DNA from 3 places in the Pseudomonas syringae pv. coryli str. NCPPB 4273 genome. Region 1 is predicted to be linked to each of the others. Evidence: predicted binding sites of a transcription regulator. Region 1 holds the regulator's gene; each other region holds the start of a gene.
What was found. Region 1 encodes FliA, which starts transcription of late flagellar genes. Its sites were predicted from a motif close to CTAAAGTTTNNNNNNNNNNNGCCGNTAA; they were not measured.
Positions count from the first base shown of each region.

Region 2: a site for FliA is predicted at 6,523-6,550, ahead of P406_RS14640 (methyl-accepting chemotaxis protein). Genes of this name have one in related genera too.
Region 3: a site for FliA is predicted at 4,290-4,317, ahead of P406_RS04545 (methyl-accepting chemotaxis protein). Genes of this name have one in related genera too.

Region 1 is NZ_AWQP01000015.1:8,853-19,337, reverse strand. Features, by position in the region: gene P406_RS07665 (CheW domain-containing protein) at 1-755, opposite strand, end outside; gene P406_RS07660 (ParA family protein) at 831-1,619, opposite strand; gene motD (flagellar motor protein MotD) at 1,665-2,552, opposite strand; gene P406_RS07650 (flagellar motor protein) at 2,559-3,299, opposite strand; gene P406_RS07645 (protein-glutamate methylesterase/protein-glutamine glutaminase) at 3,299-4,459, opposite strand; gene P406_RS07640 (chemotaxis protein CheA) at 4,510-6,762, opposite strand; gene P406_RS07635 (protein phosphatase CheZ) at 6,796-7,581, opposite strand; gene P406_RS07630 (chemotaxis response regulator CheY) at 7,601-7,975, opposite strand; gene fliA (RNA polymerase sigma factor FliA) at 8,232-8,972, opposite strand; gene fleN (flagellar synthesis regulator FleN) at 8,969-9,802, opposite strand; gene flhF (flagellar biosynthesis GTPase FlhF) at 9,918-10,485, opposite strand, start outside.
Region 2 is NZ_AWQP01000033.1:22,703-33,187, forward strand. Features, by position in the region: gene P406_RS14610 (hypothetical protein) at 1-460, shown strand, start outside; gene P406_RS14615 (RcnB family protein) at 592-900, opposite strand; gene P406_RS14620 (SDR family oxidoreductase) at 998-1,855, opposite strand; gene P406_RS14625 (winged helix-turn-helix transcriptional regulator) at 1,944-2,408, shown strand; gene mrdA (penicillin-binding protein 2) at 2,547-4,436, shown strand; gene poxB (ubiquinone-dependent pyruvate dehydrogenase) at 4,593-6,311, shown strand; gene P406_RS14640 (methyl-accepting chemotaxis protein) at 6,685-8,646, shown strand; gene P406_RS29415 (hypothetical protein) at 8,871-9,131, opposite strand; gene P406_RS29420 (hypothetical protein) at 9,264-9,581, shown strand; gene P406_RS14655 (chalcone isomerase family protein) at 9,787-10,305, shown strand; gene P406_RS14660 (DUF3833 domain-containing protein) at 10,323-10,485, shown strand, end outside.
Region 3 is NZ_AWQP01000005.1:94,589-105,073, forward strand. Features, by position in the region: gene P406_RS04525 (methyl-accepting chemotaxis protein) at 1-148, opposite strand, end outside; gene P406_RS04530 (chemotaxis protein CheA) at 178-2,289, opposite strand; gene P406_RS04535 (STAS domain-containing protein) at 2,336-2,626, opposite strand; gene P406_RS04540 (response regulator) at 2,650-3,018, opposite strand; gene P406_RS04545 (methyl-accepting chemotaxis protein) at 3,028-4,245, opposite strand; gene P406_RS04550 (NAD(P)/FAD-dependent oxidoreductase) at 4,781-6,079, opposite strand; gene P406_RS29680 (DUF3094 family protein) at 6,175-6,411, opposite strand; gene P406_RS04555 (MOSC domain-containing protein) at 6,296-6,829, opposite strand; gene P406_RS04560 (DUF1780 domain-containing protein) at 6,826-7,455, opposite strand; gene P406_RS04565 (hypothetical protein) at 7,581-8,042, shown strand; gene yacG (DNA gyrase inhibitor YacG) at 8,170-8,379, opposite strand; gene coaE (dephospho-CoA kinase) at 8,376-8,999, opposite strand; gene P406_RS04580 (prepilin peptidase) at 8,996-9,868, opposite strand; gene P406_RS04585 (type II secretion system F family protein) at 9,870-10,485, opposite strand, start outside.

The DNA.
Region 1 (10,485 bases):
GGATCAAGACGCAACGAACGGCTGACCTGATGCACCGCCAGCCCCCACTCGTATCCCTGCACCGAAATCACGTACTGCAATCCCTGGCGAAAATCGTCGCGGTAGCGATCAGGCATGATCCAGCGCGCGGTATCCAACACTTTCAGGTTGCCTGCCTGACACGGCAGGATCCCGAGAAACCAGTCCGGCTGACCGAACAGCGGCGTCAGCTCCTGCCCCGCCAGCGGATAAATCGACCCCAGACACACCAGCGGCACCGCCAGTGTCAGACCGGCCACATCGAACAACAGGCATTCGAATGGCTCGGCAGCCCATGCCGGACGACCATCACTGGTCGGCGGTGGCGTCGGGGTACGCTGGGCTGCCAGCGTGCTCAACTCGGCGACTGGTTCTACCAGCGCAACGCCTGGCACTGCCTCTTCAACCTGAACCACTTCAACCTGCACCGCTTCGGCAACGATCACCGGAGCGACTTCAACCACTGGCGCAGGCGCCAGCACCTGCACCTCGACAGCCACCGGAGCCGGCGCGGCAACCGCGACCGCCAGTGGCTTGATCTGCGCCTGCATCCGCGCATCAAAGGCCTGCTCTTCGAGCACAGCCGCCTGAAATTCATCGATGCTGCTGACGGGCTCTTCGAGCACTTCAGTCGCGTCGTACAGCAATGCGTCCAGATAGGACTGCAAAGCCAGTTTGGGTCGTGTTGCTACTTCTACAGGGCGGTTCATACCGGGGCCCAACAAAAAATGGAGCATGTGCAGCCTGATACAGTTATCGGCCGCATTGAGGCATCACTTGAGCAAACAATGTAGAAAGAGTAGACGTTCACGTCAGGCCACCTGCGCATTGAGCTGCTCGGCGAGCATATGCTTGAGCAATGCCCGGTAAGCGATCACACCACGACTCTTGCTGTCGTTCTGCGACGGCGTAAGCCCCAGACGGCTGGCATCGCGCAGTCGCGTATCGACCGGCACATAGGCTTGCCAGACGTGCTCGGGGAAGCTGTCGCGCAACAGTTTCAAGGTACCCATCGATGCCTGGGTACGGCGGTCGAACAAAGTCGGCACGATGGTGTAAGGCAGTGGCACCTTGCGCGAACGGTTGATCATGGTCAGCGTGTTGACCATGCGCTCCAGACCTTTCACGGCCAGAAACTCGGTCTGCACCGGAATCGCCAACTGTTGGCTGGCCGCCAGCGCATTGACCATGAGAACGCCCAGCAGCGGCGGACTGTCGATCAAGGCATAGTCAAAATCCTGCCACAACTGAGCCAGACTTTTCGCGACAACCAGACCCAGGCCGCTCTGGCCGGGTGACTGGCGTTCCAGTGTGGCGAGTGCCGTGCTGGAGGGTATCAGCGAGATACGTTTGTCGCTGGTAGGCAGCAGCAACTGGCCGGGAAGACCGTCCGGCACTGCGCCTTTATGCAGGAACAGATCGAAAGCACTGTGTTCCAGTTCGTCCGGGTTATGCCCGAAATAACTGGTCATGGAGCCGTGAGGGTCCAGATCGACCACAACCACGCGCTTGCCTGAATCGGCCAGCAAACCGGCCAGGGCAATGGTCGTGGTGGTCTTTCCGACTCCACCTTTCTGGTTGGCTACTGCCCAGACTCTCATTAATTGTTTTCCTTCCGTACAGCGACGACCATACCGATACGATGTTTAGGGGGCGGGTGACGGAGAATTGACGGCGTTCGCGCGTACCGGCGGCTTTGCTGGCACCGGTGCAGTTTGTGTGCCAGCACGCCGCAATGCAGCATCAGGCTGCACATTGGCCGATCCAGCGCTGGTCAGGCTGCGGCGAACGTCCAGATTGCGCGAGATAACCAGCACTACACGGCGGTTCTTGGCGCGGCCGGCAGTGCTGGTGTTGGGGGCGATCGGCTGAAACTCACCGTAGCCCACCGAAGCGAGTCGCGCCGGATTGACACCGTCCATGGCCAGCATGCGCACAATGCTGGCAGAACGCGCCGAAGACAGCTCCCAATTGGTCGGAAACTGTGCAGTGCTGATCGGCTGGTCGTCGGTAAAGCCCTCGACATGGATCGGGTTGTCGAAGCGTTTGACGATCCCGGCGACCTTTTCGATGATGGTGAACGCCTTGTCGCTGGGCATCGCATCGCCGCTGCCGAAAAGCATGCTGGAGTTGAGTTCGATCTCGATCCACAATTCGTTGCCGCGCACCGTCATCTGGTCGGACTTGATCAGGTCACCGAACGCATCGCGCACGTCCTGGGCGATGGTCTGCAACGGGTCATCAGAGGCCTGACCTATACCGGCGTCAGTCTGCTCGCTGTCCTTGACCAGCGGCTCGGCGGGCTTGATCGAGACCGGGCGCTGCTCGCCGATGGGGATAGGCTTCATGGTGCGTTCGGTGTCGTTGAACACGCCGACCAATGCCTGGGACAGAATCTTGTACTTGCCTTCGTTGACCGAGGAAATCGAGTACATCACCACGAAAAACGCGAACAGCAAGGTAATGAAGTCGGCATACGACACCAGCCAGCGTTCGTGATTTTCATGTTCTTCGACCTGACGACGGCGAGCCATGCGCTGTTACTCCATGAAGCCTTGCAGCTTGAGTTCGATGGAGCGCGGGTTTTCACCCTCGGCGATGGACAACAGACCTTCAAGCAACATTTCGCGATAGCGCGCCTGACGGTGGGCAATGGCCTTGAGCTTGTTGGCTACAGGCAGGAGGATCAGGTTGGCCATGGCCACGCCATAGATCGTGGCGACAAAGGCCACCGCAATACCGCTGCCCAGTTGGCTGGGATCGGCCAGGTTACCCATGACATGAATCAGGCCCATGACTGCGCCGATGATACCCACGGTCGGCGCGTAGCCGCCCATGCTTTCGAATACTTTCGCCGCCTGAATATCGCGGGTTTCCTGCGTGATGAAATCCACTTCGAGAATGCTGCGAATCGCGGCCGGCTCGGCACCGTCGACTAACAGTTGCAACCCCTTGCGCGAATAACCGTCGGGCTCGGCATCGGCTACGGTTTCCAGACCCAGCAAGCCCTCTTTGCGAGCGGTCATGCTCCAGCCGATGACCCGGTCGACACCGCCGGGCAGATCGATACGTGGCGGGAAAATGATCCAGTGGATGATTTTCATGGCACGCATGAACGCGTTCATGGGCGACTGCAACAGCGAAGCACCGAGGGTACCGCCCAACACGATCAGCGCCGCCGGACCATTGAGCAAGGCACCGAGGTGCCCGCCTTCGAGAAAATTGCCACCAATGATTGCGACAAACGCCAGAATCAGACCGATAAGGCTCAGTACATCCATCAGAGACAGGCCTCTACCAGGTGCCGACCGATGTCGTCGAGACTGTAGATCGCATCCGCGAGTTCGGCCTTGACGATGGCCATCGGCATGCCATAAATCACGCAGCTCGCTTCGTCCTGAGCCCATACGGTACTGCCGGCCTGCTTGAGCAGACGCGCGCCCTCGCGGCCATCGGCACCCATGCCGGTCAAGACCACCGAAAGCACCTTGTCGCCGTAGGACTTGGCGGCAGAGCCAAAGGTAATGTCGACGCAGGGCTTGTAATTGAGGCGCTCGTCGCCCGGCAGAATCTTCACCGTACCGCGTCCGTCAACCATCATCTGCTTGCCACCCGGCGCCAGCAGCGCCACACCAGGACGCAGCACGTCGCCGTCTTCGGCTTCCTTGACGCTGATCTTGCACAGCTTGTCGAGACGCTCGGCAAACGCTTTGGTAAACGCCGCAGGCATGTGCTGAATCAGCACCAGTGGTGCCGGAAAATTGGCTGGCAGTTGGGTCAGCACCCGTTGCAGCGCGACCGGGCCGCCGGTTGAGGTACCAATGGCCACCAGCTTGTAGGCCTTGCGCTTGGCCGTGCCTGAAGTCGTCGGGTGCGCCGGCGCATGATGGGCCGGGGCGGCCGGGGCGGCAGCAGGTGTTGCCGTGCGTGACGGCACTGCCCTGGCAGGTGCAGGGGCTGGCGCGGAGGCGCGGCTGGACAACGTCGACGATGCCGGAGCCGCCGGAGCGGCACTGGCTGAACCGAACCCGCTGGAACGACGGTTACTGCGTGAAATGCTGTTGATTTTCTCGCACAGCAGTTGCTTGACCTTCTGCGGGTTGCGCGAGATATCTTCGAAATTCTTGGGCAGAAAATCCACCGCACCGGCGTCAAGAGCATCCAGCGTCACGCGCGCACCTTCGTGCGTCAGCGACGAGAACATCAATACCGGGGTGGGGATACGCTGCATGATATGGCGAACTGCCGTAATGCCATCCATCATCGGCATTTCGTAGTCCATGGTGATGACATCCGGCTTGAGCGCCAGCGCCTGCTCAATCGCTTCCTTGCCGTTGGTGGCGGTGCCGACCACTACAATGTTGGGGTCCGAAGAAAGAATTTCCGTAACGCGGCGGCGGAAAAAACCGGAATCATCCACCACCAGGACCTTGACTGCCATAAACACTCCAATAGGTGCCGCAGGCAGCCAGGCTGCCCGCGACCCCGGGTTCAGATACGCCGTGCGGCGTAACGCTTGAGCATGCTGGGTACATCGAGAATCAAGGCGATGCGACCGTCACCGGTGATGGTGGCGCCCGACATGCCCGGCGTACCTTGCAGCATCTTGCCCAGCGGTTTGATAACCACTTCTTCCTGACCGACCAGCTGATCGACGACAAAACCGATGCGCTGAGTGCCGACCGTGAGAATTACCACGTGCCCTTCACGCTGCTCCTCGTGAGCCGCCGAACTGACCAGCCAGCGCTTGAGGTAGAACAGCGGCAAGGCCTTGTCACGTACGATCACCACTTCCTGGCCATCAACCACGTTGGTAGTCGACAGGTTCAGGTGGAAGATTTCGTTGACGTTGACCAGCGGGAAAGCGAAGGCCTGGTTGCCCAGCATCACCATCAGGGTCGGCATGATCGCCAGCGTCAACGGCACCTTGATGACGATCTTCGAACCCTGGCCCTTGGTCGAGTAGATGTTGATCGAGCCGTTGAGCTGGGAGATTTTGGTCTTGACCACGTCCATGCCCACACCGCGACCCGACACATCGGAAATCTCGGTCTTGGTCGAGAAGCCCGGTGCGAAGATCAGGTTGTAGCAATCGGTGTCACTCAACCGATCGGCTGCATCCTTGTCCATGACGCCGCGTTTCACCGCAATGGAGCGCAGGACGTTAGGGTCCATGCCCTTGCCGTCATCGGAGATCGACAGCAGGATATGGTCGCCTTCCTGCTCTGCGGAAAGGATTACCCGCCCGCCGCGGGACTTGCCCGTGGCTTCGCGCTCTTCCGGCGTTTCGATACCGTGGTCGACCGCGTTACGCACCAAGTGGACCAGTGGATCGGCAAGCGCCTCTACGAGGTTCTTGTCGAGGTCGGTTTCTTCGCCGACCAGTTCCAGGTTGATCTCTTTCTTGAGCTGGCGAGCCAGGTCACGAACCAGACGCGGGAAACGACCGAAAACTTTCTTGATCGGCTGCATGCGGGTTTTCATCACCGCAGTCTGCAGATCGGCGGTCACCACATCCAGGTTGGAAACGGCCTTGGACATGGCTTCATCGCCGCTGTTGAGACCCAACCGCACCAGGCGGTTACGCACCAGCACCAGCTCGCCGACCATGTTCATGATCTCGTCCAGTCGGGCGGTATCGACACGAACCGTGGTTTCGGCTTCTGTCGCCACCGGCTTTTCGCCGGTAGGCGCAGGAGCGCGCGCAGGGGCCGGAGCCGCTGCGGGTTTGGCCGGTTCGGCTTTGGCAGCAGGCGCCGCAGCAGGCTTGGCAACAGGAGGCGGCGGTGGCGGAGCAGGCGCCTTGGCAACAATCGCCTCCGGCTCGAACTTGCCCTTGCCATGCAATTCGTCGAGCAGGCTTTCGAATTCGTGATCGGTGATTTCGTCCGACGCAGCAGCAGCGGGTGCCTTGGCAGCAACGGCCACAGGTGCAGCAGCTACGGGAGCCGCTACGGCACCATCAAACGAGCCTTTGCCGTGCAGTTGATCGAGTAACGCTTCGAATTCATCGTCAGTGATTTCGTCACCGGCAGGCGCGGCACCGCGCTGCGCCGCAGGAGCGGGGGCCGGAGCGGTTGCAGCATCAGCCGCAAACTTGCCCTTGCCATGCAACTGATCAAGCAGGGATTCAAATTCCTGATCGGTGATTTCATCACTTGCCGGCGCAGCGGCTGCTGGCGCCTGTGCAGGCGCTGCAGATACCGGGCTGGAGCCGTGCAGCGAATCGAGCAGCTGCTCGAATTCATCATCGGTAATTTCGTCGCCAGCAGCTGGTTCTGCAACCGCAGCAGCAGCCTGGACTTCAACCACCGGCTCGGGCTCTGGCTCGGGAGCCGCGGCCTCATCGGCAGATTGTGGCTCGGCCAGACGCGCCAGCGCGGCCAGCAGTTCTGGCGTCGCCGGAGTTACGTCAGTCCGTTCACGTACCTGACCGAACATGCTATTGACGGAGTCCAGTGCTTCAAGGACCACGTCCATCAGTTCGGAATCAACGCGACGTTCACCCTTGCGCAGGATGTCGAACACGTTTTCGGCGATGTGGCAGCACTCCACCAGCTCATGGAGCTGGAGGAAGCCGGCGCCCCCTTTTACAGTGTGAAAACCGCGAAAAATTGCATTGAGCAGATCAGCATCATCCGGTCGGCTTTCCAGCTCGACCAATTGCTCTGACAACTGCTCCAGAATTTCGCCGGCCTCTACCAGAAAATCCTGAAGGATTTCTTCATCGGCGCCGAAGCTCATGGGGTGCTCCCTAAAATTAACCGTCAACAGATCTTAGAAGCCGAGGCTCGATAGCAGATCGTCTACATCATCCTGTCCGGATACGACGTCTTCACGTTTATCGGCATGAATCTGCGGACCTTCACCCTGAGCGAGATGTTTTTTAGGATCTTTTTCATCGAGGATGGATTGTTCGTCATGTTCGATGCCAGCAAAGCGATCGACATGACTGGCCATGAGCACCAGTTTGAGCAGATTGCTCTCGACTTCAGTGACCAGTTGCGTCACACGCTTGATGACCTGACCGGTAAGGTCCTGGTAATCCTGGGCAAGCAGAATGTCATTGAGATGCGCGGAAACCTGATGGGTTTCCTTCTCGGTACGCGTCAGAAAACCATCGACCCGCTTGGCCAGCTCGCGGAACTCTTCGGCACCGATTTCGCGGCGCATGAAACGTCCCCAGTCGTCGCTCAACGCCTTGGCGTCGGAACTCAGGCCGTTCATGACCGGCGTACTCTCCTCCACCAGGTCCATGGTGCGGTTGGCCGCATTCTCGGTCAGCCTCACCACATACGACAGGCGTTCGGTAGCATCCGTGATCTGCGACACTTCCTCGGCTTGAGGCATGTGCGGATCGATGTGAAAGTTTACGATTGCACTGTGCAGCTCACGAGTCAGCTTGCCCACTTCCTGATAAAGGCCGCGGTCGCGTGTCTGATTGAGTTCGTGGATCAGTTGCACAGCGTCACCGAAACGACCCTTTTCAAGGCTGGTGACAAGTTCCTGCGCGTGTCTTTTTAAGGTCGACTCAAAGTCGGCCATCGAATCATTGTTATCCATAGCGCCCTCGCGGCTTGCATCAGCTATTGACGCGTTCAAAGATCTTGTCGATCTTGTCTTTCAGGGCTTGGGCAGTGAATGGCTTGACTACATAGCCGTTCACCCCAGCCTGGGCAGCTTCAATGATCTGCTCACGCTTGGCTTCGGCAGTGACCATCAGCACGGGAAGGCTCTTGAGGCGTTCGTCCTTGCGGACTTCGCGCAGCAGATCGATACCGGACATGCCAGGCATGTTCCAGTCCGTCACCAGAAAGTCAAAGGCACCGCTCTGCAGCATCGGCAATGCGGTCAGACCATCATCCGCTTCCGATGTGTTGGTAAACCCCAGATCACGCAAAAGGTTCTTGATGATCCGCCGCATCGTTGAGAAGTCATCAACGATGAGGATTTTCATGTTCTTGTCCAATTCGACCTCCAAGCAGTCTTTAACGCGTTCAGCACCTGAACACGCTGTTCACTCAATACTGGCACAGCACACCCCCGGCTGTACGAAACGACGACGGGCTTGGCACAACAACAGGCAAGGACCTGAGAAACAAGCCCATCGAGGCAATGCCTGACAGGCTTCTGACGGGTCGATCCTGTTACCACGTAACGCTCTGCACAGCCGGCTTGCAGTCAACATGCGGCCAAAGACCGCACATTGCCTGTCAACGCGCTCGCCACTCCCCCAAACGCCCTCGCAAACGAGCTGCGCACTGGCTGTGTAACTGACTGACCCGAGATTCGCTGACCCCAAGAACCTCTCCGATTTCCTTGAGGTTCAGCTCTTCGTCGTAGTACAGCGCCAACACCAGACGCTCGCGCTCTGGCAGATTGGCAATTGCATCGGCCAACGCAGCCTGGAAGCGCTCGTCTTCCAGGTCGCGCGACGGCTCAAGCGATCCGCTTGCGCCATCCTCGTGCAGCCCTTCATGATCGCCGTCCTGCAGCAGGTCGTCGAAACTGAAGAGGCGGCTGCCCAAGGTGTCATTCAAAATCCCGTAGTAATCATCGAGACTCAACTGGAGTTCGGCCGCAACCTCGTGATCTTTAGCGTCACGGCCGGTTTTAGCTTCAATTGCCCGAATTGCGTCACTGACCATGCGCGTATTGCGGTGTACCGAGCGTGGCGCCCAGTCACCCTTGCGCACTTCATCGAGCATCGCACCACGGATGCGAATGCCGGCGTAGGTCTCGAAACTCGCACCCTTGGTGGAATCATACTTGGTGGAGACTTCAAGCAGGCCGATCATGCCGGCCTGGATCAGATCCTCGACCTGCACACTGGCCGGCAAGCGCGCCAGCAGATGATAAGCGATACGCTTGACCAATGGCGCATAGCGCTCGATCAACTCATATTGTGAATTACGGGACGCCTTGCTGTACATCTGGTAGCCGCTCGCAGTCATTGCACAGGCCCTGCACTGGTCTGGTGAACGAGTCGCTCAACGAAGAACTCGAGATGACCCCGCGGATTGGCTGGCAACGGCCAAGTATCAACCTTCTGGGCAATGGCCTTGAAAGCCAGAGCACATTTGGAACGCGGGAATGCTTCGTAAACGGCGCGCTGTTTCTGTACAGCCTTGCGTACGCACTCGTCGTACGGCACGGCGCCTACATACTGCAGCGCAACATCGAGAAAACGATCCGTCACTTTGGTCAGTTTGGCGAACAAGTTGCGCCCTTCCTGCGGGCTCTGAGCCATGTTGGCCAGTACCCGGAAGCGGTTCATGCCGTAATCGCGGTTAAGCAGTTTGATCAGGGCGTAGGCATCGGTGATCGACGTGGGTTCATCGCACACCACCAGCAGCACTTCCTGAGCGGCGCGCACGAAGCTGACCACCGACTCGCCGATACCGGCGGCCGTGTCGATCACCAGCACATCGAGGTTGTCGCCAATCTCGCTGAACGCCTGGATCAGGCCGGCATGCTGGGCGGGCGACAGATGCACCATGCTCTGGGTGCCGGAAGCAGCGGGTACGATTCGAACCCCGCCCGGCCCCTGCAACAGCACGTCGCGCAACTCACAACGCCCCTCGATGACATCGGCAAGTGTGCGCTTGGGCGTTAACCCGAGCAGCACGTCGACATTGGCCAGACCCAGATCGGCGTCCAGCAGCATGACGCGACGGCCAAGCTCGGCGAGGGCCAGTGAAAGGTTCACTGACACGTTAGTCTTACCGACGCCACCTTTGCCACCGGTCACCGCGATAACCTGTACGGGATGCATGCTGCCCATGTTATTTCTTTACCTTGTCTTGCGTAGACCGAAACCACATCGAGGGCTGCACGTGCGCAAATGAACACTGCATGGCAGACCGTTGACGCAGGGACATTCCAATAATATCCATCACTTAACCCACTCTCTTGCCAGGGGTGTGATAGAGGTCAGCAAACATATCAGCCATTGCTTCCTCGCTAGGCTCGTCCTGCATCTGCACACTCACCGCGCGGCTTACCAGCTGATGACGACGCGGAATATGCAGGTCATCAGGAATGCGTGGTCCGTCCGTGAGGTAGGCCACAGGTAATTCGTGACTGATCGCCAGGCTCAGGACTTCACCGAGGCTGGCCGTTTCATCAAGCTTGGTCAGAATGCATCCGGCCAGGCCACAACGTTTGTAACTGTGATACGCGGCTGTCAGCACCTGCTTCTGGCTGGTGGTGGCCAGTACCAGATAGTTGCGTGACTTGATGCCGCGACCCGCGAGGCTTTCCAGCTGCATGCGCAGCGCAGGATCACTGGCCTGCAGCCCGGCGGTGTCAATCAGCACCACACGCTTACGCAGCAGCGGTTCCAGCGCCTGAACCAGAGACTGGCCAGGATCGATATGGGTGACCGGTACGTTGAGGATGCGCCCAAGGGTCTTGAGCTGCTCCTGCGCGCCGATGCGGAAACTGTCCATGCTGACCAGTGCGATA
Region 2 (10,485 bases), on a different contig from region 1:
TATGCAATTGCCAGGTGGTAACTCTCACGAATTCATATTGTTGGGGGATCGCCGTGAGTCTGGAGATCGAGACACTGTAGTGGTTGATCCCTGGCCTACCCACCCTAGCGCATGCACGCTGGATCAGGCTGTTCTGCATGATGCTACGAGGGGCACTCACCACGCGGTTGCTCAGTTCCTTGACAGTTCCAGCTATCGCAGTGAAATCTACAAATCATCGATTGGTTCTGCAGATGTGCAGCGGTTGAGCAGAATTGAAGTGCTAGGGACCGCAGAACTTGAGAAAAAGCTCGGGAAATCCAGGCTTCCTGGGGTGGGAACTCAAAACCTTGTAAATCATGCCTTGAATGACACCAACTTCGGTCAGTTCGACGTTCGCGTCGCGACCGATCCGAGCACTTACTACAGAGACGATTCCGGTACCGGATGGCAGACGTTTGATCCGATTTTGCGCCAGTGACATTCAAACAGAGCTATAGAAAAATCATTTGAATGGCGTGCCAATGGAAACTGCATTGGCACGCATGTCGTTAAGCTTTGCGTCATCCAGGCCCTCTCACGAGGTTCGTGAGAGGGGATAGGTACTGCGCTTTACTTCTTGACCGGCACGATGTCCATGATCTGGCCGTTGACCTTCTGGAAACGCACGTACTTGTCGTTAATCTTCACCCATTCGCTTTCCTTGGCGGGTGTTTCCAGGCCTTTGCTTTTCCAGTCCTTCACTTCCAGATCGCTGCGGCGATATTTTTCCGGAACGCGGGAGCCTACTTCCAGTTCGTGGGCGTTGTCCTTGGATTCGCTGACTTTCGGGTCCGCCGTTTCTGCCGCTTGAACGGGCAGGGTGACGGCGGAAAAGCAGCCGAGCAAGGTCATGCAGGCGATCAACGATTTGCTGTTCATGTGAAGACTCCCAGTCTTTGGTATTAGGCGATGGCTTAATGCCTCGTAATAACTCGGACCCTCACTGTTGAAAATCATTCGATCGGGTTTGCTGTGCTCAGCCTTTCAGTGTCTCAGCGACGGTTGCCGAGAGCGGGGTGGTCGGGCGGCCGATCAGCGCGCTCAACTGGCGACTGTCATCGAACAGGGCGCCCTTGGCAGCCGCGGCATCGGAGTCGGCCAGCAGCTGGGCGACGAAGTCAGGCAGGCCTGCCTGGATAAGCGCTGCTTCGAATTCGGCCTGTGGCAAGTTGACGTAAGGCAGGGACTTGCCGCTCTGCGTTGATAGCTGCGCTGCAAATTCCGACAGCGTGTAGGACTCGTCGCCTGCCAGTTCATACACGTTACCGGCCTGTGCCGTTTCCGAAGTCAGCAGCACAGCGGCCGCCTCGGCGTAATCCAGACGCGAAGCAGAGCTGATACGACCCTCATCGGCACAGCCCATGACCGCGCCATGCGCCAGTGCGCCCGGAATGCCCGTCGTGTAGTTCTCGGTGTACCAGCCATTGCGCAACAAGGCGAACGGCAGGCCACTGGCGCGCAGGTAGTCTTCGGTTTCGCGGTGCTCTTTGGCCAGGCTCAGCGCCGAGGTGTCGGCATGCAGAACACTGGTGTAGGTCAGCAGCTGGACGCCGGCACGTTTGGCTGCATCTATCACCGCCTTGTGCTGCGGCAAACGCTGGCCCACTTCGCTGGAAGAAATCAGCAACACCTTGTCGGCACCGGCAAATGCGCTGTCCAGTGTCGCCGGCTGCGAATAGTCGGCCTGACGAACCTGAATGCCCTGCCTGGACAGATCGGCGGCCTTCTCCGGACTGCGCACGGCTGCAATGATTTGCGAAGCAGGTACGCGGCTGAGCAATTGTTCAATGACGAGGCGGCCAAGCTGGCCGGTGGCACCGGTGACAACGATCATGGAATGATTCCTTGAATCAGGTTGAAAGGAAGCGCCAGCATAGTCATGATGCTTACCTTTAGTAAGTACGTACAAAAAGGTAAGTGTCATGAGCGAATCCGCCTCGCAATCAACTGCCCCGCGATCAGATACTGTGCAGCAAGGCATCCAGCCGGAAGCGGCCGAGACGCTGTTGGCGCTGGTTCGTCAGGGCCAGGTGCTGGCGTCTGACTGTCCTTCGCGGGTGGTGCTCAATCACGTCTGCAGCCGTTGGGGTGTGCTGGTGCTGGTGGTGTTGCGGGGTGGCATGCATCGCTTCAGCGAAGTTCGCCGCAAGATTGGCGGGGTGAGCGAGAAAATGCTCGCGCAAACGCTCCAGCATCTGGAGCATGATGGTTTCGTCAGCCGCAAGTCGTTGCCGGTAGTGCCACCGCATGTTCAGTACCGCTTGACCCCGATGGGCGAAGAGGTCGCCTTGCAGGTTGAAACCCTCGTCACCTGGATCGAGAGCAATCTGCCGCGCATCATGCAGGCCCGAGAAGCGTCGAATACGCTGCAGACCACGCCCGAATGAGTCTTTTCTGACAGATTTTTCATCCTGCGATTGTCGGCTCGATCGCCTGTAATCAGCCGCTTCTTGGTATGGTGCGCGCCGAAATCTTTATATACACGTTCAGTTGCGCCGTTTGCCCTTCACCGAGAAGCTGTAGAAATGCCCAATCCAATTCCCCTGAAAGACCACGAAAAAGAGACGCGGCTGGTCAATCAGCGCCTGATTGCCTGCGCGGTGCTGGTCGGCCTGCTGGCTGCCTGTCTGGTCGCGCGCATGTATTTCCTGCAAGTGACAGAGTTCGACTATCACTCGACCATTTCCGAAAACAACCGTGTTCACGTGCTGCCGATCCCGCCCGAGCGCGGTTTGATCTTTGACCGCAATGGCGAAGTGCTTGCCGACAATCGTCCCAGTTTCAACCTGACCCTGACCCGTGAGCGCGCGGGCGACTGGCACAAGGTGATCGATGAGCTGATGACCCTGCTGGAGTTGCCCGACGAAGACCGGATTCTGTTCGACAAGGAGCTGAAGCAGGTTCGTCACCCGTTCGAGCCGGCAACATTGCTCTACGAGCTCACCGAAGAGCAGATCGCAACGCTGGCGGTCAATCAGTACCTGCTGCCGGGCGTGGACGTGGCGGCGCAGTTCGTCCGTCACTACCCGTTGGGCGCCCATTTCGCGCATTCGATCGGCTACGTCGGGCGTATCAACGAAAAGGAAGCAGCCCATCTCGACAACGAGTACCGCGGCACGCAGTCCATCGGCAAGACCGGTGTCGAGCGCTTCTACGAGTCCGAGCTGCACGGCCACGTAGGCTATGAAGAGGTCGAAACCAACGCCCAGGGCCGCGTGCTGCGCGTGCTGAAACACACTGACCCGGTGCCGGGCAAGAACATCACCCTCACGCTGGACGCGCATTTGCAGGCCGCAGCGGAAAATGCGCTGGGTGATCGGCGCGGTTCGGTGGTCGCACTGGACCCGGAAACCGGCGACGTACTGGCGATGGTCAGCAAGCCAAGCTTCGACCCCAATCTGTTCGTCACCGGCATCAGCTTCAAACAATATGCGGCGCTGCGCGATTCCATCGACCGCCCCCTGTTCAATCGCGTGCTGCGTGGTCTTTATGCACCGGGCTCGACGGTCAAGCCGGAAGTGGCGATTGCCGGTCTCGACAGCGGCGTGATGACCGCCTCGACAAAGGTCTTCGACCCCGGCTACTTCCAACTGCCGGACTTCGACCACAAATACCGTAACTGGAACCACAGTGGCGATGGCTGGGTGGACATGGACACGGCGATCATGCGTTCCAATGACACCTATTTCTACACCGTGGCGCACAAGCTCGGCATCGACCGCCTGCACGACTACATGACCATGTTCGGCATCGGCCAGAAGGTGTCGCTGGACATGTTCGAGGAGTCTGCAGGCTTGATGCCGTCCCGCGAATGGAAGCGGGCCACGCGTCGCCAGGCGTGGTTCCCCGGCGAAACGGTGATTCTCGGCATCGGCCAGGGCTACATGCAGGTCACGCCGTTGCAGCTGGCTCAGGCCACCTCACTGATTGCCAGCAAGGGTGTCTGGCATCGACCGCACCTGGCGATGGAAGTCGGTGACAAGGCACCCGTCGACGAGCATCCGATGCCAAATATCGTGTTGCGCGATCCCAACGAATGGAATCAGGTCAATACCGGCATGCAGATGGTCATGCACGACCCGCGCGGCATCGCGCGGGATGCGGCCAAGGGCGCTCAGTACCGCATCGCCGGCAAAAGTGGTACGGCGCAGGTGGTGGCGATCAAGCAGGGTGAGCGCTACAACCGTCTGAAAACACTCGAGCGTAACCGCGACAACGCGTTGTTCGTCGGCTTCGCGCCGGCCGACCATCCCAAGATCGTCGTGTCGGTGACCATCGAGAACGGCGAGGCGGGTGGCCGGGTAGCGGGCCCTGTGGTGCGGGAGATTCTCGATGCCTGGCTGCTGGACAGCGAGGGCAAGCTCAAGCCGGAGTACGCGACACCCGCCAAGGCACCGGGCAACCCGCACGCCTGATCAGCGTTTTAAAACGCTTGCCGAACGACCGAGCCCTGAACAGGGCTCAGGTTTTCTGAACTGTCGAGAATGCATCGGGTCGACCACAACAGGCGTGGCAGAGCGCTGCGCGCGTTTTACCGAACTCATTATCATTGCCTCGACAAGGAACCCCGCATGTCCAAGACCATTGCCGACCACCTCGCGCAAACCCTCGCAGCGGCAGGTGTTTCGCACATCTGGGGGGTGTCCGGTGACAGCCTCAACGGCTTGACCGACAGCCTGGAACGCACCGATTCGATTCGCTGGATGCACACCCGTCATGAAGAAGTCGCAGCCTTTGCTGCCGGTGCCCAGGCAGCGTCCAGCGGCAAGCTGGCGGTCTGCGCCGGCAGCTGCGGACCGGGCAACCTGCACCTGATCAACGGCCTGTATGACTGCCACCGCAACCGTGTGCCGGTACTGGCCATTGCTGCGCATATTCCGTCCTCGGAAATCGGTCTGGATTACTTTCAGGAAACCCATCCGCAGGAGCTGTTCAAGGAGTGCAGCCACTTCGTCGAGCTGGTCAGCAACCCCGAGCAGTTCCCGCGTGTGCTGGAACGTGCCATGCGTGCCGCGATCAGCCAGAAAGGTGTGGCGGTGATTGTTTTGCCGGGCGACGTGGCGCTCAGCGACGCGCCGGATGTCGCGGCAAAATGGATCGAAGCCACAGCGCCCAAGGTCGTGCCTGCCGAAAACGACCTGCAGTCGATGGCCGACATGCTCAACGCTTCCAAAGCCGTCACGCTCCTGTGCGGTGCGGGTTGCGAGGGTGCCCACGAGCAGCTTCTGGCATTGGCGGATACGCTGGGCGCGCCGATCGTTCACGCATTGCGCGGCAAGCAGCACGTCGAGTACGACAACCCGTTCGACGTCGGCATGACCGGCCTGATCGGTTTCAGCTCCGGCTACCACGCCATGCTGTCCTGCGACACACTGGTCATTCTGGGCAGCAGCTTTCCGTATCGGAATTTCTACCCCGAAAAAGCCGACATCATCCAGATCGACCTCGATCCGACCCAGCTTGGTCGCCGTACGCCGGTGGCGCTGGGTCTGGTTGGTGGGGTGCGGGAAACCCTTGAGGCGCTTCAGCCAAAGCTCAAGCCGCATACCGATCGCCGGTTCCTCGACAAGGCCCTGAAGCACTACGCCAAGGCCCGGGAAGAACTGGACGAGCTGGCCACCCCGACGCCAGATGGCACGCCGATTCACCCGCAGTACCTCACTCGACTGGTCGACGAGCAGGCGGATGCCGATGCGATCTTTACCGTCGATGTCGGTACGCCGACGCTGTGGGCGGCGCGCTACCTGCACATGAATGGCAAGCGCAGTCTGCTCGGCTCGTTCAACCACGGCTCGATGGCCAATGCCTTGCCACAGGCTTTAGGCGCCAAGGCTGAACATCCGGATCGTCAGGTCATCGCCCTGTGTGGCGATGGCGGTCTGTCGATGTTGCTGGGCGACCTGCTGAGCATTCGTCAGCTGAACCTGCCTATCAAGATGGTGGTGTTCAACAACAGCTCGCTGGGCTTTGTCGACATGGAAATGAAAGCCAGTGGTTATGTGCCGCACGGCACTGACCTGCATGAAACCAACTTCGCCGGTATTGCCCTGGGTGCAGGCATTCTGGGCCTGCGTGTCGAGAACGCCGAAGAGCTGCCTGCCGCCTTGCGCAAGGCGTTCGATCATCCCGGTCCGGTGCTGATCGACGTTGTCACCGCCAAGCAGGAGCTGGGCATTCCACCGAAAATCAAGCTGGCCCAGGCCAAGGGCTTCAGCCTGTACATGATGCGCGCGATCATGAGCGGGCGCGGCAGTGAAGTGGTGGAACTGGCGAAAACCAACCTGCGTTAATCAGTTATAAAAACGTATGAGTTGAATAGAAAAAAAGTTGCAACTTCTATCCGCTGAGATTGTCACCGCTGTTACAGGTGACAATTTCGGTGTCTCTATATTTCTTTTCCCGCGATGACCGCGCAAGTCGGTCATTTCTTTGTGGATCCAAACTTCTCGCACGCTGTGCTTTATTGAATTCGCTATTTGAATTAACAAATTCAAATAGTGGGTCAAGCTTCCCGGCAGGCAGCCGAGACAGTGATACGGGAGCAAGACCGGCTACGGCAGGCTGATTACCGAACAGTCCCTGGCGACAAAAAAACGTCGACGCTACAGAACGTTACGCCCTGGATATTCTTTATAGAAAAGTCTGCATGTCATGAGGTCTGCAATGCTTAGAAATGCTCCTTTGAGTATGAAACTGCTGCTTATTTTAATATTCCCCCTATTGGGCTTCCTGGCCTTCGCAGGTCTGTTCGTTGCTGACAAAAGCGAAAATCTCGGTGATATGAGGCGCGCTGTGACAGCCACCGCGGTTGCACAGAAACTGAGTAACGTGGTCACCACCATTCAGCGTGAGCGCGGCGCCAGCGGCGTGTTTCTGGGCAGCGGCGGCAAGTCCATGCAGGACAAGCTGAAGGCCTTCCGTCAGGAAACCGACAAGGCGATAAGCGAGATGCGCGCCCAGTCGACCGACGGTATTCCCAGCCCCGACAAAGTCTTCCGCGCACTGGATGACCTGACCGCGCTGCGCCTCAAGATCGATACGCTGGGGATCAACAACACCGAGTCCTCTACGCGGTTCACCGACGTTATCAAAACACTCGTCGGGTTCTCCTATTCGCTGGAAGCGAGTATCGAAGATCCGGAAATACTGCGTGGCTTGAGTTCGCTCAACCAGTTCGTGGATATGAAGGAGCGTGCCGGTCGCGAGCGCGTACTGCTCGTTCAGGCATTCAACCAGAACCGCTTTGATGCGCCACTGTTATCGCGCTTCAGCCGTAACCTGGGAGAGTTCTCCGGCTACCTCGAAGCCTTTCAACGCTGGTCCCCTGAAGTATTCAAGACCAAACTCAATGACGTTATGCAGCAGCCGGGCTCGCTGGAAGTGGCCCGCTTGCAACGCCTGGGCTTCGATACCCCGATGGGTGACCCGCTCAACGTCAAGCCGGAAGACTGGTTCAACCTTTCCACCGCGCGTATCGACATGATGGCCAATGTAGAAGCAGAGCTTGGCCAGAACGTCGTCGGCCTGGCAACGGATGCGCGCAGCTCCGCTCAGAGCAGCTTGTACGTGGCGGTTGCCATTGTCGTCCTGATGCTGATCGTGGTGCTGTGGCTGGCGTCGGTGATCATCCGTAACATCAAGGTTGCGGTGGTCGATGTGAACCGCACGCTGATGGCACTCTCCACACGTGACCTGACCGCCCGGACCCGTTATGTCGGCAAGGACGAGTTCGGCGAGATCTCGCGCAATCTGGACAACATGGCGCAACAGATCAGTGATGTCATCCGCGACATCGGCAGCGCGACGGCACAGGTTGCCACCGCCGCCGAGCAGTCTTCCGCAGTGGCGTTGCAAACCAATCAGAACGTGGCGCAACAACGCCAGGGCACTGATCAGGTCGCCACTGCCATCAGCGAGATGAGTGCCACGGTGAAGGATGTAGCACGCAGCACCACTGACGCGGCCGAGATGTCGCAGCGCGTCAACAACAGCACCCTGCAGGGCAAGACCGAAATCGACAACACCATCGGCCTGATTCAGGGGCTCTCGGTGCAGGCTGAAGAGACTTCTCGGATCATTGACGAGCTCAAGGGCGAGAGCAACTCGATCTCCTCGGTACTCGATGTCATCCGTGGCGTCGCCGACCAGACCAACCTGCTGGCGCTCAACGCAGCCATTGAGGCTGCACGTGCCGGCGAGCAGGGGCGTGGTTTCGCGGTGGTTGCCGACGAAGTGCGCAATCTGGCCAAGAAGACTCAGGACTCTACCGTCAGCATCCAGAAAATGATCGCCAACCTGCAGTCCGGCTCGGAACGCGCTGCCGCGTCGATGCAGGAAACCCTGGGCAAGGCGCAGGAGGGTGCCAGCAACGTCGTACGCGCTGGTGAACTGCTGGAAGAAATTGCCGAGGGCATCGCGACCATCAGCGACCGCAATATCCAGGTCGCTTCGGCCGCTGAAGAGCAAAGCCTAGTGGCCGAAGAGATCCACCGCAACGTCGACGACATCAACTCGCTGGTCATCCAGGTCAGCGCCGGTGCCGAGCAGACTGCCGTCACCAGTCGCGAACTCGCGCGTCTGGCGGAGCAGCAGCAGGGGCTGGTGGGTCGCTTCAAGGTGAGCTGACAACAAGCTGTTTGTGTGTTGTAAAAAGGCCTGGAAGCGAACGCTTTCAGGCCTTTTTGTTGGCCTGCGGATACTGTCGTGCCGCGGTCTCTGATCACCATCGATAGTCCGTCAGCCATGACCCTTCAGTCACCTTTTCACGTAACCCCACGTCCCGCTTACGATTATGTAGTGACTAAAAATAATCACTACATAATCGTTGACGCACTCCATTTGCCCTTGCATTATGCAGCTGTCTCCCTGATCGGGAGCGCTGCAAAAGGTGTGATGAACAGGCTCGGCAAGCCGTCGAGATGTTCCCGGATGTAGGCTGCCCACAAGGCAGATTGATGGAGCTGAACTGGCATTTGTCGTCGATAAGGGCGAGAAGCTGGCGAAATGTCCTCATGATGCTTGTAACGGATCGATTGCCGATCCTGGGCCGGGTCTTTGGGTTTCGTGACTTCTTCTCTCTGCGCTGATGCCGCTGTGTAGCGGCTCTTCATCAAGGCTACCTGCATGTCCTTGAGGGCTGGAACGGTATTCGACACACACTCAATCGTGTGCGTCGCTGAAGTTCTGGCGCATGAACTTGATGTATCAATTATTGAACAGTCTATGAGCGAAGGGGCATCAACATGAATATCAACACACAACCGACTATTGATGAACTGGCTCGTCTGTTTGCTGCATGCAAAGACACGCTGGATAACCATATCGCCTGGGTTGCCGAGTCGGGTGAAGTTCGCGTCGACGCCATGTCGCCGTTCACGCAAGAGCACGAGTTTCGTGATGCGCATCCGCAACTGCGCGCATCCCTGAAGATGTTCCGTCGTGGCCAGGGTTATGTCGGCAAGAAAGCCGCTGCCGATCGTGCCTACATGGAGGACACGCTGCAGGCGTTGAAAGGTGAGTGGCAGAAGACTCGTCGGCAGACGCACTCGCAGGTTGCCTGAGCAGGTCATCGCAGCTCCTGAAGCCTGTTCCCGATCCGCGATCGGGAACAGGCTTTTTGGTTTTCGGCATCCCGAGGGCGAAGGCCTTATCGGTTGTACAAAGTGATTTTGCTGGTATAGATTCCGGGAGTGAGTCAGTGCATCTGACTCGTCTCATTCCCAGCCTGCCATTGAAGTCGTGGCAGTGCCTAGACAGAGGTTGCCGATGCGTGCGCCACGATGGTTATGGTTGGTGATGTTACTCAGCGCCGGCGCTTCGGCGGACTGGCGTGAGGCATTGCCCAATGCTCAGGTCGTCGGCGGTGGCGAGTTGAGCCTGTTCGGCTTTCGTGTTTATACGGCCCGGTTGCTCAGCCCGGTCAAACCTTTCGTGGCAGACGCGCCACTGGCACTTGAACTGACCTACCACCGCGACATTGACCGGGAAGATCTGGTCGATGCCAGTATCGATGAGATCAAGCGTATTTCCGGTTCGAAGGTGACCGAACAGCAACTGACTGATTGGCGCCAGCAGATGAACCAGTCATTTGTCGACGTCCAGCCGGGCATGAAGATTACCGGCGTCTATCTGCCTGGCCGCGAAGCGCGGTTTTATGTGGGTGACAAGCTCCAGCATGTGGTGCCTGACAGCCAGTTCGCCAAGGCTTTCTTTTCCATCTGGCTGGACCCGAAAACCCGTAACCCCGAACTTCGCGAGCAGTTGCTCGGCAGTACCGGCTCATGACCCATCAAGGAGGGCGCATGCTGAGAAAGTGGATGTTGATGCTGTGTGTGGGGCTTGTACTGAGCGGTTGCGGTGGCGTGCCGGTAACCCGTTACAGTCAGGAAGCGCCGAAACTCGATCTGCGCCAGTACTTCACCGGCCGTGTCGAAGCCTGGGGAATGTTTCAAAAACGCTCCGGTG
Region 3 (10,485 bases), on a different contig from region 1:
TCCAGTTTTCCTTGATGTCCTGAGCGGCCTGGTTGACCTGGCCGAGCTGGAGGATGGCAAAGACTCCCATGGCCGCGGTCAACGCCAGAACCACCAGAAACGAGGTAATCAGCTTGGTGGAAATCTTCAGATCGTAGAACCATTTCATGAAGTAACTCCTTGGGAATTGCGAATCCGTCAGCGAGAAGTGGGCAACAGGGATTGAGGCGCCTGGGTCGAGCGGGCCTCCATGTGTACGATCTGGTTGAGCAGGGCGGGGATGTCGAGAATCAACGCCACCGCGCCACTGCCCAGGATCGTCGAGCCGCTGATGCCGCGCAGCGCGCCGAACAGCTTGCCCAGAGGTTTGATAACGGTTTGGAACTCGCCAAGCAGCTCGTCGACCACCAGCCCGGCCTTGTGCTCGGCGTAACGCACCACCACCACGTTCTGGCGCCTGGCGGCCGGGCCTTCATGATTGAAGTGGTCGCGCAGGTAGACCAGCGGCAGCACTTCGCCACGCAGGTCCAGGTAGCCGCTGTCGCGGGTCAACTGCCGGTTGTGTTCGTCCAGCTCGATGCATTCCTGCACCATGTCCAGCGGGATCACGTAAGTCGACTGATCGATACCGACCAGAAAGCCGTTGATGATCGCCAGCGTCAGCGGCAGGCGGATGCGCACGATGGTGCCCTGACCGGGCTGACTGTCCAGATCCACCGTGCCGCGCAGCAAGGTGATGTTGCGCTTGACCACGTCCATGCCGACACCGCGCCCCGAAAGGTTGGTGACGGCCTCGGCAGTGGAAAAGCCGGGTTCGAAAATCAGGTTGTAGATCTCCTGATCGGTGAGGCTTGCGCCGACCGCCACCAGCCCGCGTTGCTGGGCCTTGTCGAGGATGCGCTCGCGGTTGAGTCCGGCCCCGTCGTCGGCGATTTCAATGACGATGCTGCCCGAGTCGTGGTACGCATTGAGGCTCAAATGACCTTTGGCCGGCTTGCCTGCGGCGCGACGTGCTTCGGCGCTCTCGATGCCGTGATCCATGGAGTTGCGCAGCAGGTGCATGAGCGGGTCGCCGATCTTTTCGACGACGGTCTTGTCCAGTTCGGTCTCCGCGCCATTGATGATCAGGTCGATGTCCTTGCCCAGTTCCTGGCTGACATCGCGCACCACACGGCGGAAGCGATTGAAGGTGTCGCCGATGGGGATCATGCGCAGGTGCAGCGCGCCATCCAGGATCTGCTCGACCAGCCCCGATACGGTGGAACTGGCTTCCTGAAGCGGGTCGTTGTCGCACGACTTGGCCAGCAGGCTGGCGCCGGCGCTGGCAATGACCAGCTCGCCGACCAGATTGATCAGCTCGTCGAGCTTGTCGGCGTTGACGCGCACATAGCGGCCATCCTTGTTTTTCTGCTCGCCGGCCGAAGAAGGGCGCTCTACAGCGGTTGCCGTTGCCGTTGCGGGCGTTCGTGGCACTGCGCGCTGATCGCCCAGCAGTTCGCCGCTGGCCACCATAGGGCTGTGCTCGGGCTGCGAGACCAGTTCGGTGCCGGTGGGCTCGACGTGGTCTGGCGTCTCGTTCACCGGGGTGATTTCCACGGCGCAGTCTTCACGCACGAAATCGAAGACTTCGTTGATCGCGGCGTGCCCGGCAGCAGAGCGGAAGTCGATCTCGAAACCCAAGTGGCAGGATTCCGGGTCCCACGCCTCAACTGCTGGAATACTGTCGGTTACCGTCGTGACCTGGACCATCCGCCCCAGGGTATTGAGATAGCGCAGGAACGACAGTGGGTCCATGCCGTTGCGAAACACATCCACGCCAAAACGTAGCGAGATATGCCAGAGCACTTCGGCTGACGGTTCATCATCGCTGACGACCGACGCGCTCGCGCTGTCAGCGGCCCCGGCGCTGGCCGGTGCCTGGAATACCTGCAACGCCTGACGCAGCGCTGCCTCGCGCTCCAGTGCAGGTTGCTGCATCTGCTCGCCACGGCTGGCGACCACGTCGATCAACTCAAGCATGTGATCGCCGGATTTGAGCAGCACGGCGATCAGCTCGGCGTTTACCGAAACGCTGCCTTCACGCAGACGATCCAGCACGTCTTCGACGATGTGAGTAAAACTGACGATAGGCGTCAGCCCGAACAGTCCGGCCGAGCCTTTGATGGTGTGCGCTGCGCGGAAAACCGCGCCGATCGCGTCCTGGTCGCCGGGCTCGCTTTCGAGTTGCAGGAGGGATTCCTCCATGGCCTGCAAAAGCTCACGCGCTTCAACGATGAACGTCTGCTGTGCCTGATCGAGATTAATACTCACGATGACTTCCTTGATCGATCACTGGGCAGTACTGCAAATGGACGCGCTACAGCACCATACCCGGATTACATAACTCGAAGGTTTCGCTGACCGCCTTGCTTTGCCCGGTCAAATGCAGCGAAGTCCCGGTCTTGCCGGCTTCGCGCTGAATCACAGCCAGCAGTTGCAGACCGGCGCCGTCCATCTCGGTGACCTGTGAAAGATCAACCTCCAGGCGTGCCGCAGTTCCGATCTGTGGCAATAGCCTGGCGGCCAGTTCGGTCACGGTGTAGATCGTCAACTCGCCGTCTATCTGCACGCGTGCAGTGTCGTTGGCGCTCTCGTCTGGCGTGGGCATGCTGGCCTCCATGGGCCTGGGTCTCAGGGCAGGATGAGCTTGGAAACCGCTGCGAGCATTTGTGCCGGCTGAAACGGTTTGACGACCCACGCCTTGGCGCCTGCGGCCTGACCTTCAGCCTTTTTCGATTCCTGGGATTCGGTGGTCAGCATGATGATGGGCGTGAACTTGTAGCTGGCCAGCTTCTTCACTTCCTTGACGAAAGTGATGCCGTCCATGTTCGGCATGTTCACGTCGCTGATGATCAGGTGCACCTTCTGCCCGGTGAGCTTGCCCAGTGCATCCTTCCCGTCACAGGCTTCGATAACGTCGTATCCGGCACTCTTCAGCGCGATACCGACGACTTGCCGGACGCTGCTTGAATCGTCGACCACCAATACACTCTTAGCCATGATTTACTCCTAGAAAAACGTGATTTCCTGCGAATCCTGCTGTGCTGCCGATTCACCTCGGTGAGTGCGACGTTGCTCGTCGGTCGCGTAGGTGGACTCCATGCGCGCCAGCCATTGCCGGGCGTCGATGGCGACCGCCTCATCAGGGGATTGGCTAGCCTGCAGAAGGTGCGCGTGCAGCGAGTCGATGTTGTCGCGTACGTGGGCGAGAATCTGGCTGACCCGGTCCTGAAACTGCAGGTTCACCAGAACCTCGGTCATTTCGTCGCGAATCCCGTAGCTCTCCTGCTTGAGCAGGTCGGCGGACTCGGCCAGGCGACCGGTGATGCTCTGGAAGCGCTCCAGTACGTTCTGAATGCTTTGTTCGGAAGCGGCCACCGAATGGCTGTCCTGATCGGCGCCGCTCGATGCGGCCTGCACCAGCTGGGTAATCGCGTTGTTGATGATGTCGACCTTGGCGGACATCTGCTGACCGGTTTCGCTGGACTTGCTCGACAGGCTGCGCACCGCATCGGCCACCACGGCAAAGCCACGGCCTGCCTCACCGGCGCGCGCCGCCTCAATGGCCGCGTTGAGGGCCAGCAGGTTGGTCTGTGCGGCAATCGCTGCAACGTCGGCGGCCATGGTGCGCAATTCGCCGGTGTAGGCGGTGAGGCTGCGGACCTGGGAGAGCGTCTGGTCGCGGCTGGCCTGAGTGGATTTGAGCGAGTCGATTACCTGGCTCAGCTCGCTGTCACTCTGCGACAACACTTTCAGCGCACCATCGGCGTTCTGACCGTCCAGTTCACCGGCAGCGTGTTGCGACGCCTGTACGGTTTCCTGCAGGCGTTCGGAAATGCCCATGAAGCGCGTGCTCAGCTCGACAATCGCGGTTTCGGTCTGCTGGCGCGAGCTTTCGACCTGCTTGGCCCAGATCGGCATGGCACCAAGGAGGATCTCATTAAACTGGGCGTTGGACGCCATGGCGCTGCTTTGTGCGCTATGCGCCTGGTGATGATCCAGCGCCTGAGCCACGGCGCGGCGCACTTCGATCTGCTGTGAACGGGCAGCCCAGGCACACGCGCCTAGACCGATCGCCAGCAGTACAGCGCACGCCACCAGATTGGCCGTACCCGTGCCGAACTGCGTGAGAATCCAGGCAATGGCGGGTATGACGGGAATGAGTGAGAACCAGATGAAACGCGGATGATTTTGTGCAGGAGTACTACTGTATTGATTCGACATCATGGGTTCGATCCCTGAACAGTGCAGCGTTGTACACGACTCAATGGTTATCTGCGCGCCGCAGACAAACTTGATAACAGTACGAGAGCCTTCCGTCCGATTGCTTGGCGCACAACCCGATCCTGTTAAAAATAGCGGGTATTCGGGGCACCGCAAGTCGGCGCAGCAAACGCGTTGGCAGAACAGCCGAATTCACTTGGGAGAGGACGCAGAGCGTCCGGAACGGCATGCGACGCAGAGCGCCGCACGATAGAGGGGGGATCGTTCCTCACGCTCCAGCGTGGGAATGCGTTTCACGACGCTCTGCGTCGCAAGAGGACGCGGAGCGTCCGGAACGGCATGCGACGCAGAGCGCCGCACGATAGTGAGATGATCGTTCCTCACGCTCCAGTGGGGAATGCATTTCACGACGCTCTGCGTCGCAAGGTCTGCGCTGCCCCGCACAGTCAAGATAAGACGCAGAGCGTCCAGAAAGGCATGCCCACTTCAGAGCATGGGCACGAGAGTGCTCTCCCGTGCACTTCTCGTCTGGCGTGTCTTAGTGCAGCTTCATCCGCGGCTCGGTGCCTTTGCCGATCTTGCTGCCCAGCATCAGCATCAGGGTACGGAAGGTGCCGTACAGCGCCATCTGGTGCATGCGGTACAGCGACACGTAGAACATCCGCGCCAGCCAGCCTTCGAGCATCACGCTGCCCATCAGGTTACCCATCAGATTGCCGACGGCCGAGAAGCTCGACAGCGAGATCAGCGAGCCGTAGTCCTTGTAGGTGTACTCCGGCAACGTCTTGCCTTCGATCCGCAAGCGCAGCGACTTAACCAGCAACGACGCCTGCTGATGGGCGGCCTGAGCGCGCGGCGGGACGTTGCGGTCGGTGCCTTTTTGAGGGCAGGCCGCGCAGTCACCGAAGGCGAAGATATTTTCGTCACGTGTGGTTTGCAGCGTCGGCAGCACTTGCAACTGATTGATCCGGTTGCTTTCCAGGCCATCCAGTTCATGCAGGAAGGCCGGGGCACGGATACCTGCCGCCCAGACCTTCAAGCTCGCCGGAATGACCTGCCCGGTAGCAGTGATCAAGCCATCAGCCGTCACTTCACTGACTGCCGCATTGGTCAGCACAGTCACGCCGAGCTTTTCCAGCGTCTTGTGCACTGGCGCGCCGATGCGCTCAGGCAGCGCGGGCAACACCCGTGGGCCGGCTTCGATCACCGTGATGCGCAGGTTTTCCGGCTTGATCTGACCCAGCCCGTAAGCCGCCAGCTCATGCGCTGCGTTGTGCAGCTCTGCCGCCAGCTCGACACCGGTTGCACCAGCACCCACGATGGCCACGGTGATTTCCTGCGCGCTGTCGGCCTGACCGGCGTGGGCGCGCAGGTAGTGGTTGAGCAGTTGCTGGTGAAAGCGCTCGGCCTGCTTGCGGCTGTCGAGAAACAGGCAGTGCTCTGCCGCGCCCTTGGTGCCGAAGTCGTTGGTGGTGCTGCCCACCGCGATGACCAGCGAGTCGTAACCCAGGCTGCGTGCCGGAACCAGTTCTGCGCCGTTTTCATCCAGCGTCTCGGCCAGATGAATCTGGCGGCTGGCGCGGTCAAGACCGGTCATGCGCCCGAGTTGAAACTGAAAGTTGTTCCACTTGGCCTGAGCCACGTAGTTCAGCTCGTCCTCATACGAGTTGAGCGAACCGGCAGCCACTTCGTGCAACAGCGGCTTCCAGATATGCGTCAGGTTGGCATCAACCAGCGTGACACTGGCCGTGCCTTTCTTGCCCAGGGTCTTGCCCAGACTGGTCGCCAGCTCCAGACCGCCAGCGCCTCCGCCAACGATAACAATACGATGCGTCATAAGGATTACTCGGAAGGTTTAAGGAATTCGGGGGGAGCTCGATCTTCGCGAGCGCAAGGCAGCTCATAGCGTCAGAAGGCTCAATAAAGGGTTCATCACCACACTGTCCGGGTCAGGAGCGGCCTGCGCTCGACTGGATGCCGGTGTGCCTGAAGGTACTCTTCGACACACCTTTGCGGTTCCGGGTTCAGGTGGCTGCTCAATTTATGCGTTGTCTCAAGCGTGCTGACGGGCAGGGGGCCAGGGATCAGTGATTTCCAGCGGCTCGACCTGCAACACATCGTCCAGGCGGATGATGCCGCTTTGTAACACTCGCGCAGTGATTCCGCCATGCCCACGCACCGCCTGGAACGTCCCGTGACCAAGGCGCTGCTCAAGTCGCGCACACGGCTGACACCAGCCGGTGGTTTCGAAAATCGCCTGACCGATCCGGAAGCGTCGATTCTTCAGGCTGAACAGGTTGATGCCACTGATCACCAGATTGCGCCGCAAATCCTGCGGCACGATGGGGTTATCCGCCGCGCGGTTCAGCAACGAGCCAACCACCGCCAGATGCTCCCACTGGATCAACGTCACCTGCCGCGCATTGCGCGGGCCGGGCCGCGAGTGATCGCCGGTCAGACCCGCTTCGCGCCGCGCTTCCACGGCGTCCAGCTCGATCATCTCGACCCGCGATTGCGGACGCACGCCTATCCAGCGCACACGACCTTGTTGCGGCACATCGGCCAGCAGTTCCTGCAAGGGGCTCATAAACTGATTCCAACATCGAAAACGACACTGCGCCCCAGATTGGTACGCAGAAAATCCGGAGCGCCGGGATGCGCGAACAATACCCGAGCGAAGGTCGGCCCCACCAGCGACAACGAGCGCCAGCCCTGACGCAGGTACTCGGTCGGTGGTGGAAAGTGACTGTTGAGGTCCAGCACCTCGCGCTTGAGGCTGGCGAAGGCAATGATATCCAGCCCGCCCAGATCAATGCCGCGTTCGCGATAGTTGGTGGATTTCTTGCGCAGGGTAGGGGCGAGTCGGTGCAGCAGTTCAGAGGCCGGAATCCGCTTGGGCTTGGCCTCCCGACGTACCAGTTGGCTCAACGAGAACGCGCTTCGTCGTCGCGCCAGCTCCTCGCGCCACTCGTCATTGAGACGCCGCCCCTCATCCAGCACGAAAAACACCTCGAAGCGCCCGTCACGAAACAGCACATCCGGCGGCTCCTGACTGGCAGGCATGAAGTCCTCATTACGATGCGTAATGTTCAGCCCCTGCAACAGGCGCTGACAAACCCAGCGCTCACGCTCCCACTTCCGCGCATTGGAAAGAAAGGCGTTGGCTTGTTCGGCCTGGATCGTCAACAGGCGCAGGTAGTCTGAGTCATCCATAGGGCCAAGCTTAGCGTTCAAGTTGCCATGACTGGAAGAGTGAATGCAGGGGTGTAGACTGGCAATTCATTTTTTGATCGCTTGCGATAAATGTCGCAGGCGCCTTTTTTATCGAGGATCGACCTGTGAAGCTTCTGCCCATCCTGCTGCTGGCCTTGCTGCCCCTCACCGCTAACGCCCTGCAAGTCGGCGAGCGTCTGTCCTCCTGGACACTGCTCGATCAATACGATCAGCCCTACACTTTGAACAACCAGACGCAAACCCTGCTGGTCGCACGCAGCATGGACGCCGCCAAGCTGGTGAATGCCGCCCTTCAGGACAAGCCAAAAGGCTTTCTGGAATCACGCCATACGGTGTTTGTCGCTGACATCCAGAAAATGCCAACCATCATCGCCAAAATGTTCGCCATCCCCAAAATGCGTGACTACAGCTATCGCGTGATGCTTGATCGAGAGGCGCGCATCGTGCCGCAGTACGCAGGCGATGACGATAAGGTGCTGTGGTTACAGTTGCGCGACGGGCAGTTGGTCAGTCAGCAGCAGTTTGGCAGTGCTGATGCGTTGAGGGCTGCGTTGGACGGTAAATGATCGCGAGACATGAGCGTCGTGGGAGCGAGCTTGCTCGCGAAAGGGCCATCACAGACGTCCTGAGATGCGGCTGAAAGATAGCCCTCGTAGTTGCGTCTAAGCGAGTTGCTTCACATCGACTTTGTTATCAATGCCCCCTGTGCGGTGCCTCCAGATCACCCGAGAACAACTCGTCCTCAGCATCCGGGCTCACCGGAATCGCATGCTCTTCAGAAGCCCAGGCTCCCAGGTCGATCAGTTTGCAGCGCTCGGAGCAGAACGGGCGGCTCGGACTGGCTGCGCTCCATTCCACCGGGGCGTCGCAGGTTGGGCATTGAACGGTCATTGGTTGGCTCATGATTGGCCTCCACGCAAAGTAAGGTAAAAGTGGTGCAGCCGCTCGACTTCGCTGCTGAGCCAGGCGTGATCGCGGTCGTTGACCAGCACATCATTGGCATGACGCAGGCGGTCTTCACGCTGGATCTGCACCTTGAGAATGGCTTCGACCTGCTCCTGGCTGGAGCTGTCGCGCAGCATGGTGCGTTCTATCTGCAGGTGCGCCGGAGCATCGATCACCAGCAGCCGCTGAACCATGCGGAATTGCCCGGACTCGACCAGCAGTGGCGAGACCAGAATGGCATACGGCGATTTGGCCTTGGCCAGATGGCTGACGATTTCCTGATTGATCAGCGGATGCAGCAGCGCTTCCAGCCAGCGTCGCTGCTCGGGGTTTTCGAAGATCAGCTTGCGCAGCGCGCCTCGATCCAGCTCGCCGCTGGTCTGCAACACGCCTGTACCGAAGTGCGCCGCTATCTGCTCCAGCGCCGGGCGCCCGGGCTCGACTACCCAGCGGGCGGCATGATCGGCATCCACAGTGTCGACGCCAAGGTCGCTAAAACACTTCGCCGCTGCACTTTTACCGCTACCGATGCCGCCAGTCAGGCCAAGAATCCAGGGTTTTTCATCAGGGTGAGTCATCTGAAACCGGCAAACTGCATGTAAGAGTCGGTTATTTGACCACCCCAGAGCAAAGCGATCCACCCCGCAATGGCCAGATAAGGACCAAAGGGGATCGGCGTACCGCTTTCGACCCTGCGCACACGCATCATGATCACCCCAAGCACCGCGCCCACCAGCGACGATAACAGGATGGTCAACGGCAAAATCTGCCAGCCGCCCCACGCGCCCAGCATGGCCAGCAACTTGAAGTCGCCATAACCCATGCCTTCCTTGCCGGTCACCAGCTTGAACAGCCAGAACACCGACCACAGCGCCAGATAGCCGGCCACTGCACCCCACAGCGCTTCGTTCAGCGAGGTGAACAGCCCGAAAGCGTTGACGATCAGGCCCAGCCACAGCAGTGGCAGCACCAGAGAATCAGGCAACAGTTGGTGATCGGCATCGATCAGACTCATCGCCAGCAGCCCCCAGCCCAGTACCAGCATCGCCGCCGCCTGCCAGCCGAAACCGAAATGCCAGGCTACGTAGGCCGACAACACTGCGCAGGTCAGCTCGACCAGCGGGTAGCGTTTGCTGATCGGCGCTTTGCACTGCGAGCATTTGCCGCGCAGCAGCAGATAGCTGATCACCGGCAGGTTCTCCCATGGGCGGATTTTGTGTGCGCAATGCGGGCAGCTGGAGCGGGGACGATTCAGATTGAAGACGGGTTGATCGGGTTCGGCGGGCAGGCCGAGCAGTTCTCGGGATTGGGCTTTCCAGTCGCGCTCCATCATTATCGGGAGGCGGTAGACGACCACGTTGAGGAAACTTCCGATGATCAGGCCGAGGATGCAGCAGGTGGTGACGAAGGCCAGCGGTGAGCTGGCCAGGAGGTCGAGGAGGGGCATGTCAGACGACGTTTCCGAGTTGGAAGATAGGTAGATACATCGCAATTACCAGCCCGCCAACTATCACGCCCAAAAAGGCCATGATCATCGGTTCCATGAGGCTGGTCAGATTGTCTACCATGTTATCGACTTCGTCCTCATAGTAGGTAGCAACTTTATCGAGCATATTGTCCAGCGCACCGGACTCTTCGCCTATGGCCGTCATTTGGATTGCCAAGCTTGGAAAAACACCAGTCGATCGCATCGAGAAATTCAGTTGCATGCCTGTGGAGACGTCCTGTTTTATCTTGATGACTGCATTTTTAAATACTACATTGCCAGTCGCTCCGGCGACTGAGTCCAAAGCCTCCACAAGCGGGACGCCAGCGGCAAACGTTGTTGCAAGCGTGCGCGCGTAGCGTGCCACCGAAGATTTGAAAATTAACGGCCCAATGATGGGCACTTTCAGCAGAAGTCGGTCGAGGCTATCACGAAACTTTTGAGACTGTTTGTAAGCACGTTTGAACATAAAAAAGCTGACGAAAAATAGCCCAACAATGGCCAGCCACCATTTTTGTACGACGTCCGATAGACCAATAACCATCAGGGTAAACGTCGGCAACTGAGCGCCAAAGCTA